3 regions of the Bacillus spongiae genome follow, and region 3 is predicted to be linked to each of the others. Evidence: riboswitches for the same ligand, from Rfam matches in the RefSeq annotation. Region 3 holds a riboswitch; each other region holds the start of a gene.
What was found. A riboswitch is a leader RNA that binds a small molecule or an ion and turns the genes downstream of it on or off. The one in region 3 is predicted to bind S-adenosylmethionine.
Positions count from the first base shown of each region.

Region 1: another riboswitch for S-adenosylmethionine. It lies ahead of WAK64_RS12435 (methionine ABC transporter ATP-binding protein); the one in region 3 lies ahead of metK (methionine adenosyltransferase).
Region 2: another riboswitch for S-adenosylmethionine. It lies ahead of WAK64_RS11245 (O-acetylhomoserine aminocarboxypropyltransferase/cysteine synthase family protein); the one in region 3 lies ahead of metK (methionine adenosyltransferase).

Region 1 covers NZ_JBBAXC010000009.1:147,819-151,102, forward strand. The annotation lists gene WAK64_RS12425 (MetQ/NlpA family ABC transporter substrate-binding protein) at 1-363, opposite strand, end outside; gene WAK64_RS12430 (methionine ABC transporter permease) at 377-1,045, opposite strand; gene WAK64_RS12435 (methionine ABC transporter ATP-binding protein) at 1,042-2,064, opposite strand; SAM riboswitch class I at 2,179-2,292, opposite strand; gene WAK64_RS12440 (hypothetical protein) at 2,411-2,734, opposite strand; gene WAK64_RS12445 (thioredoxin family protein) at 3,056-3,284, opposite strand, start outside.
Region 2 covers NZ_JBBAXC010000008.1:83,694-86,977, forward strand. The annotation lists gene WAK64_RS11235 (redoxin domain-containing protein) at 1-21, shown strand, start outside; gene WAK64_RS11240 (trans-sulfuration enzyme family protein) at 249-1,403, shown strand; SAM riboswitch class I at 1,505-1,615, shown strand; gene WAK64_RS11245 (O-acetylhomoserine aminocarboxypropyltransferase/cysteine synthase family protein) at 1,750-3,060, shown strand; gene metX (homoserine O-acetyltransferase MetX) at 3,072-3,284, shown strand, end outside.
Region 3 covers NZ_JBBAXC010000016.1:33,013-36,296, forward strand. The annotation lists gene pckA (phosphoenolpyruvate carboxykinase (ATP)) at 1-554, opposite strand, end outside; SAM riboswitch class I at 966-1,088, shown strand; gene metK (methionine adenosyltransferase) at 1,345-2,544, shown strand; gene WAK64_RS17230 (gamma carbonic anhydrase) at 2,631-3,143, opposite strand.

The DNA.
Region 1 (3,284 bases), on a different contig from region 3:
TTCCTCCAATGAGTTATATTTCGTTGAGTATACACCGATCGGCTCGATATGAATTCCACCAGCATTCACAAAATCATACCCTTTATCAGCTATTTCTAACTCTAAATAAGGAATGTGTTGAAAATAATTCGCATCTAAATCTCCATTGTCTAAATCTTGGTTCGGCAAAATATAATCTTGATATGTTTCAATTTCAAGTTCATAGCCTTTCTCCTCTAATAAAGGTACTGCCTTTTCTAAAATTTCAGCATGAGGTACGTTTGACGCTCCAACCACAATTTTATTCTCAGCTTCATCACCATTTCCGCAAGCAGCTAAAGTTAAAACACTTCCTATTGCTAATCCTTTAATCCATTTTTTCATGTTGAACCTCTCCTTATCTTTTGTCTATTCTTTTAGTTATGACATCTCCAATTGCTTGGAGGGCGAACACAATAATTAAAATAATGATGGTTGCCATTAAAGTGACATCATCTCTACTTCGTTGAAATCCATCTAAATAGGCTAAGTTTCCTAGACCACCTGCTCCAATCACTCCCGCCATGGCTGTATATCCAACTAAAGCAATGGCCGTTACGGTTAACCCTGATATGAGCGCAGGCAGGGATTCTGGTAAAAGTACTTTCCAAATGATTGTAAATGTTTTGGCTCCCATTGACCTTGCTGCTTCAATAACACCTTTATTAATTTCTCGAAGTGCGAGCTCAACCATCCTTGCATAAAACGGTGCTGCCCCGATAATCAGTGCAGGAAGTGCTGCATTTGCACCACGAATGGTACCTAATAAAATTTTAGTAAAGGGAATCAGTAAAACAATTAAAATAATAAAAGGAATAGATCGGAACACATTCACCACAGCACTTGTTAAAGAGTAAACAAATTTCTGTTCCCATAAATTTCCCTGTGAAGTTAAAAATAAAATGAGTCCTAACATCGTACCAAGGATGAAGGTAATACTTACCGCCATTCCTGTCATATATAATGTTTCTAATGTAGCTTCCCACATATTGTCCCATTCCACATTTGGAAATAACGTTTCAATCATGCTGTAATCACCTCCACCCCTACGTTTTGTTCATCAAGGTAATGAAGGGCTTCTCCTATTTCGTCACTATCTCCCGCTAGATGAAGAATTAGTGTTCCATACGGTCCTTTTTGGGTATGGGCAATATTCCCTTGAAGAATATTCACATTGATTTTATATTTTCTAATTAGGGAGGTAATAACAGGCTGCTCTGCAGATGCTTCAATAAAAGTTAATTTTATTACTTTCCCATTTGGATATTGACCAAGTAAGTGTTGGATCGTTTCACTCGTCTCCTCTTGTTCACTAATTTGTTGAACAAAACGTTTAGTAATCTTCTGTTTTGGGTGTTGAAATACATCTAGTACATCTCCCATCTCAACAACCTTCCCATCTTCCAACACGGCTACTCGATGACAGATTTTCTTAATGACGTGCATCTCATGTGTAATTAAAACAATTGTTAAGCCTAGCTGTTTATTAATTTCCACTAATAAATTTAGTATGCTGTCCGTCGTTTCAGGATCGAGAGCGGAAGTTGCTTCGTCACATAATAACACCTGTGGATTATTTGCTAGTGCTCTAGCAATGCCAACACGTTGCTTTTGTCCTCCACTAAGTTGCGAAGGGTAAGCAGCCTCTCTTCCTTCTAAACCGACTAACTTAATCAGCTCCGCGACTCTTCTCTCTCTTTGTGGTTTATCAACACCAGCAATCTCAAGAGGGAATGCAATATTTTCAGCAACTGTTCGAGACCATAAAAGATTAAAATGCTGAAAAATCATCGATATTCTTTGGCGTGCTTTCCTTAAGTCTTTCCCTGTTATTTTTGATATTATTTTATTATTAATCTGAACCTCACCTGTTGTAGGTACTTCTAGACCATTCAACATTCGCAGCAATGTACTTTTTCCTGCACCACTGTACCCAATCATTCCAAAAATTTCTCCTTTTTGGATTTGAAGATTTACATTATCAACAGCTGTAATAGTCCCAGATTTTGTATTAAAAACTTTCTTTACATTCGAAATGGAGATCAACTCCATCACCCACTTTCCAATCTTCTCTTCTGTGCTTCTAGGTTAGTATTTGTCTGATAGAATAAAAAATGCCTTTCTGCAAAAGAGCAGAAAGGCAAAAATGAATATTCCTTTCTCTCATCTGCCGAAACACTATCCGTGTTTCGTGTGAATTGGCACCATTTCAACGTAATCGTTGATGGTTGCCGGGTTTCATAGGGCACATCCCTCCACCTCTCTGGATAAGAGTCTTATCACTATATTTAATTTTACTTGTCGTTCATTTTTAAATAATTAATTTATGTTTGTGATTCTAACATGATATTTTTTGTTGTGTCAATAGTTTTTATTCTTCCACATTTACCCTTTATCCGCAAAGCCACAGGATCGATTCCATTCGCAAGTAATCTCGATAGCGCCCGTTATAATTTAGCAGCTCAAGTGTCACAAGGGTTGAGAGCTTTTGTCTAGCTGAAAATAATACGGTAAAGTTCTCTTGAGATCCTATGAGTGTAATGTTCGGCTGATGGTTATATTCAGAAAGAATTTCTACCTTTTTCTCCTGCCATTTTAAGAACCACGTTTCTTCTTCCGTTTGAAGCAATAGGCAAAAGGGGCTATGAGGCATTAATTGTTGCACGTGGGGTCTTAACTCATAAGCATGAATGAAGCGATTCAATTGTTCTCTCAAAAGAAAACCTCCCTATTTTGTGGCATCATACATATTATTCCTCAAAATCGGGGAGATTCCTTTTAGATTTAATCGACAACTTTCTATGAAATTTGAAAAAGATAAAAAGGGGTATTATACAATCAATATTCAATCGTGTCTTTTGTAGTATTTTCACATGATGTTTTCGTTTGTTGTCCTACCGAAAACCTTAATGATTCACCTTATTATAGAATGAATAGTAGCAATTAGATTGGGAGGCAACCTTAGTAAGTCACATGACGAAAATACAAGCGGAAAAGAAAAGCGCATAACAAAAAAACAACGATTCATCCTTGTTTTTTACGCTTTTACAGTTAATAGCTTTTCGTAAAGAAACGGCACTGATTGAAATGCATAGACCTTTTCTTGAATCATTCCATTAACAAATGTTAATAAGCATGGGACACTCTCAATACCATATTCATCGGCTAGTTCAGGTGCATAATTTAAATCCATTTTCCCTATATCCAGAGAGGGAAGAAGCTCGTTTGTTACCTCAAGCATCTTCCCTGCTACTTGACACGTACCA
Region 2 (3,284 bases), on a different contig from region 3:
ATAGTCCAACAAATGCCATAATGATTTCGAAGAAGAGGATCACATTAGCTTGACTAAGAAGGGGTATTGAGAGGGAAATGTTAAGATTACTAAACACGTCACAATGGTTAATTAATTCGCATTTAATGATTGATATTGAGAGATTAGTAGGAAGAGTTCATAATAGGAAAAGAGCGGGCTATTCCAGTTTTGCTTAGGTTCGATTGACAATAACAAACATACACTACAATTTAGAAGGTGGAGATAAGATGAAGTTTGGTTCAAAAGTCGTGCATGGATATAAACAAACGAGAAACATTCAGAGTAAAGCAACTCCCATCTATCAAACCTCCGTTTTCTCTTTTTCTTCCTTAGAAGAACTGGAAAGCTATTATACAGGTGAATCACCTTATTTATATTCAAGGGTAGGGAATCCGAATACAGATGAATTAGGGCAGACGGTGGCTGGGTTAGAGGGGGCGCCGAGTGGCGTCGCTGCATCATCTGGACTTGGTGCCATCTTAGCGGGAATTTTAGGAATTGCTCAAGCTGGAGATCACCTTATTGCAGCAAAGGATTTGTACGGTGGCACGTATCATCTCTTAGCTACTGAGCTAAGCGCATTTGGAATAAGTGTCTCATTTGTTGATTTTGCTAATAAGCAGGAAATCGTAAAGGCTATTCGTAAGGAAACGAAGCTCCTATTCTCAGAAACCGTAACAAATCCTTTCCTGCGGATTGAAAACATTGCCCATTTATCGACGTTGGCAAAACAACATGAACTCAGTTTAATGATTGATAATACGTTTTCGACACCTTATTTTGTACAGCCATATAAGCTAGGAGCAGATGTAGTTGTCCATAGTGCGACAAAATACATAGGGGGCCATAGTGATGTGACTGCAGGAGTAATCATCGGGGGTGAGCAGCTGATGGGAAAGGTTCGGGAAAAGGTGGTTAATCTTGGCCTTAATTTAAGCCCTTTTGAAGCATGGCTTGCTTCTAGAGGGGTGAAGACACTGGCTCTTCGCATGAATCAGCAGGCCAGAAATGCGGAACGATTAGCACAATCCTTAAGGCAACATAATAAAATAAAAAAGGTTTACTATCCAGATGGGCTGTCCCATAAAGGAAATGGAGCCATTGTCACAATTGAATTAGTAGAAGGCGTCGATATGAGCGTGTTTTTCACTTCGTTAAGTTGGATTAAAATTGTTCCTTCTTTAGCAGGAGTTGAAACGACCGTTTCTTATCCGCTTGGAACGAGTCATCGAGCTTTGCCAAAAGAAGCTCAGGAAGAACTCGGCATTAACGAAAGAGTTGTGCGTATATCGGTAGGAATTGAAGAAGAAGAGGATATTGTGAAGCAATTCCAAGATGCTCTCTCACATATAAAGATGCAAAAGGGTTCAAGTAAGCAGTGAATGAAAGAATATTTATTAGAAAATTCAGAATAAATGATTGACGTTAACACAGTCATACTCTATAATCTTTATAAGCCATGAATAATGATTACAATTTAATACTCTTATCGAGAGTGGCGGAGGGAATAGGCCCTGCGAAGCCCGGCAACCTTCAAGTGAACAACACTTGAAAAGGTGCTAAATCCTACAGGTCATAACCTGGAAGATGAGAGGAGGAGTTTGTAAGTTTGCCCTCTTCTTACGGAAGAGGGTTTTTTACTGTTCTTTTTTACTCTCCACGCTCATTTTTCCCCATCCGACTATGTCATTGGCCATCGACTTTAGAATCTCTTAAGGAGGAATAAAGATGACAGAAAAAACATTTGAGGTTGAGACGTTATTACTGCACGGAGGTCAGACTCCAGATGCTACGACAGGATCGAGAGCTGTGCCGATTTATCAGACTACTTCTTTTGTATTTGACAATTGTGACCACGCTGCAAAGCTGTTTGCTTTACAAGAGCCAGGGAACATTTATACGCGCATTGGAAATCCAACGGTTGATGTATTGGAAAAACGGTTGGCATTATTAGAGGGAGGAGTAGGAGCGCTTGCTGTTTCATCAGGTATGGCAGCAATATCATTAGCTATATTAAATATTGCTCATGCTGGCGATGAGGTTGTCGCAGCTTCTTCCTTATACGGCGGAACATATAATTTATTTTCAACTACTTTACCGAAATATGGGATTAATGTAAGGTTTGTTGACCCAGCAAATCCAGAAAATTTTCGCCAAGCCATTACGCCAAAGACGAAAGCGGTGTTTGGAGAAATTATTGGAAATCCGAGCTTAGATGTTTTAGATGTGGAAAAGGTTGCTGATATTGCTCATGAATGTGGTGTCCCCCTCATTATAGATAATACATTTGCTACGCCATACCTTTGTCAACCACTTAAGTATGGGGCGGATATTGTCGTTCATTCCGCCACGAAGTGGATTGGGGGACACGGAACAGCGATTGGGGGTATTGTCGTAGATGGGGGAAAATTTGATTGGACAAATGGGAAATTCCCAGGACTTACAGAACCTGATTCGAGCTATCATGGTTTGAGGTATGCGACAGATATTGGGGAAGCCGCTTTTATTATTAAACTTCGTGTTCAACTATTACGAGATATAGGGGCGTGCTTAAGTCCTCAAAATGCCTTTTTACTTTTACAAGGACTTGAAACTTTACACTTGCGGATGGACCGTCATAACGATAATGCCTTTTCTATAGCTCAGTATTTGGAAAAACATGAAGATGTTGCTTGGGTTTCGTATCCTGGCTTAGCATCTCATCAAACAAAGCCGCTAGCAGAGAAGTACCTAAAAACCGGGTATGGATCAATTGTTAATTTTGGCATTAAAGGTGGGCGAGAAGTAGGTAGAACTATTATCGACTCCGTCAATTTATGGTCGCATGTTGCAAATGTAGGGGATGCAAAATCGCTCATTATTCACCCTGCTTCAACGACTCATCAACAGTTAAGTGTAGATGAAATGTTAACGACAGGCGTCACGGAAGAGTTAATTCGCTTGTCGGTAGGGTTGGAATCAAAAAATGATTTAATAGCAGACTTATCCGATGCCATACTAAAAGCCAAAAAATTCACCTCGACAATCCCGCAATCATAAGGAGGGGCAAGGTGAGAAGAGAAGGAAAAGTCATTCTCAATAATTTTTGCTTTCAGGACGGAACGGAACTATCTAAGGTGGAAATTGCCTATGAATGGGTTGGTGAGGAGCATAACCCATTTATTCTCATTTGTCATGCTCTAACAGGTGATCATCGAGCAGCCGGAACGGAGAAGAATCCGGGGTGGTGGCATGAGGTAATTGGTCCGAAAAAAACGATAGAT
Region 3 (3,284 bases):
ACAGTTCGCTTTTCAAAGGAAATAATGATAAAGGTTTCAGAATTTGTACCATCAACGTCTGGGTTTGCTTTAAAATTCGGAGCAGAAATGACGGTGAACTCTGCTTGATGCTGCTTTAGCTCTTCCTCATTAGGACGAATGAAAAGTTGTTGAGCAAATAAATTATGCCATGCATATTCGTTAATTACTTGAATGGGCATTCTATGTTTATGGTCTGCGCCTGCGAAACCTTTGAATACAAACACTTCATTTCTTTCTTCGAGGTGCTTGATGACTTTATGATATAATTGATCAAATTTTTCTGGGGAAATCGGCTGGTTAACTGAACCCCAATCAATTTTGTTACTTGACGAACCTTCTTCAACGATGTATTTATCTTTCGGAGAGCGTCCAGTGTACTTCCCTGTTTCTGCACGTACAGCGCCTGAAGCTGTTAGTACCCCTTCATTGCGGTGAAGTACTTTTTCAACTAGAGTTGGTACAGATAGTTGTGTTTGTATATTTTCACCTAATAATAATTCTGTTAATTCACTAGACATGCTCACTGAATTCATATTTAACCCTTCCTTTGTCTTTATTTTAATACCCCTTTGTTCCTCTTTAATTAGTATAACACATTCAACTTATTAGTCTATACTATTGACTTTATTTTCTTAATCTTTTCCAATTTGTCATGGAATTGTCAATAAAATAGATGAATTACTATATAAATTATGTAGAAGGGAAGTTTGCGTTAAAGGTAAATTGGATAAATATGATGTATAAATGAATCGTAGAAAAGAGTATATGGCAGCCATTTATCATGAGTGAAAGTGGTGAGTCTTCCGAGATTTCTTCAGTCTATCCTTCATTTTGTGTAAAGATAATTTTTTATTATAGTCCGTTAACGATGAAAAGACATAAAATAATGATAAAGTAGTTGACACTATGATATGGATTAGATATTATTGAAATTTGAACGGATACTCTTATTCCGAGCTGGTGGAGGGACGGGCCCAATGAAACCCAGCAACCTACTCAAGGAATGTATTTCTACGTCCTTACTGAGAAAGGTGCTAACCTGCAAGGTAACCCTTGATCGATAAGAGTGAAAGGCTCGATGTAGAATTCAAAACCTTTCCTCATTTTTAAATTTGGAAAGGTTTTTTCTTATGAATGTAAACGATTCATTTGAGCCCTTCAGCAGAGCTATTTTATTGAGGTCTGCGACTAAAAACCTAACCTTTATTTCATACTATTAGGGGAATGAGTACCGTGAAGATTAATTTTGCAGTCTGAGGACGAGAGAACAAAAGAGTGATTTCGTTTTAAGTACTGTAATTAACTTTAAGGGAGGAATATAGATTGACTGAGAAACGCCATTTATTTACTTCAGAATCTGTAACAGAAGGACATCCAGATAAAATTTGTGATCAAATTTCGGATTCTATTCTAGACGCCATTTTAGCAAAGGACCCAAATGCACGTGTGGCGTGTGAGACATCTGTCACGACTGGACTTGTACTAGTATCAGGTGAAATTACAACAAATACTTACGTTGATATTCCTAAAATTGTTCGTGAAACCGTGAAAGGGATTGGTTATACACGTGCTAAATATGGATTCGATGCAGAAACATGTGCTGTTTTAACATCAATTGATGAGCAGTCTGCTGATATTGCGATGGGTGTCGACAAAGCATTAGAAGCACGTGAAGGACAAATGACAGATGAAGAAATTGAGGCAATTGGTGCAGGTGACCAAGGTTTAATGTTTGGTTTTGCATGTAATGAAACAAATGAACTTATGCCTTTACCAGTTTCTTTAGCTCATAAATTAGCCCGTCGATTAACAGAGGTTCGTAAGGAAGAGATTTTACCATACCTACGTCCAGATGGAAAAACACAAGTAACGGTAGAGTATGATGAGAACAATCAACCTGTTCGTATTGATACGATTGTTATTTCTACTCAACATCACCCAGAAGTAAGTTTGGAGCAAATTCAACGTAATCTAAAAGAGTATGTTATTAATCCGATTGTTCCAAAAGAGCTAATTGATGATGAAACAAAGTATTTTATTAACCCAACTGGACGTTTCGTTATCGGTGGTCCTCAAGGAGATGCAGGATTAACTGGAAGAAAAATTATTGTAGATACTTATGGTGGGTATGCACGTCACGGCGGCGGTGCATTTTCAGGTAAGGATGCCACAAAAGTAGACCGTTCAGCTGCTTATGCTGCCCGTTACGTTGCCAAAAATATAGTGGCAGCTGGTTTAGCAGATAAATGCGAAGTGCAGCTTGCTTATGCGATTGGTGTTGCACAGCCAGTTTCTATTTCAATCGATACATTTGGCACAGGTAAAGTGAATGAAGATAAATTAATTGAAGTTGTCCGTCATAATTTTGATTTACGACCAGCAGGCATTATTAAAATGCTTGATTTACGTCGTCCTATATATAAACAAACGGCAGCATATGGTCACTTTGGCCGAAATGACCTTGATTTACCTTGGGAGCGTACAGATAAAGCAAGTACATTAAAGGACCAAGCGTTAAATTAATAAAAAAAGCGATTTTGAACTGCACCTCCAATTATTAGAGTATGTGTCTAACAATTGGGGGGCAGTTTATTTTTTTTCGCTCTTTTTTATTTTTGTAGCTTTTTATAGTATTGAGCTTTTTCTGCGTATTCACGTGAAATTCTTTTCATGTCTTCAATATCATCATTTGTCAGTTCACGAATGACTTTAGCAGGTCTTCCAAATGCTAGTGTGTTTGGTGGGATTACTTTACCTTGTGGAACCAGGCTTCCTGCCCCAATGAATGCTCCTTCACCTATTTCAGCATTATCTAATATAATTGAACCCATGCCGATGAGTGCTTTCTTTCTAATTTTACAACTGTGAAGAATGACAGAATGTCCTACTGTAACTTCATCTTCTAAAATAAGAGGGTTATTGGGACTTTGATGAAGGACGCAATTATCTTGTACATTTACTTTTTGCCCAATAATTGTTGGGGCGACATCCCCGCGAATAACGGTATTAAACCAAATGCTAGATTCTTCTCCAATGGTTACATCCCCTGATATGGTCACATAATCAGCAATAAAGGAAGAGGAGGAGATAGTAGGATATGAATCATGGTAAGGATAGATCATTGTATGTCTCCTTTGTATAGTAATAAAAATAGTGTAACAAAAATTGTCTAGAACCTTAAAGGGAATTTGAAGATTTTTCATTTGAAAGCCATACATATAAAGTAAGCGTTTCAAGAGACAGACGGGTTTGAAGAAATATTA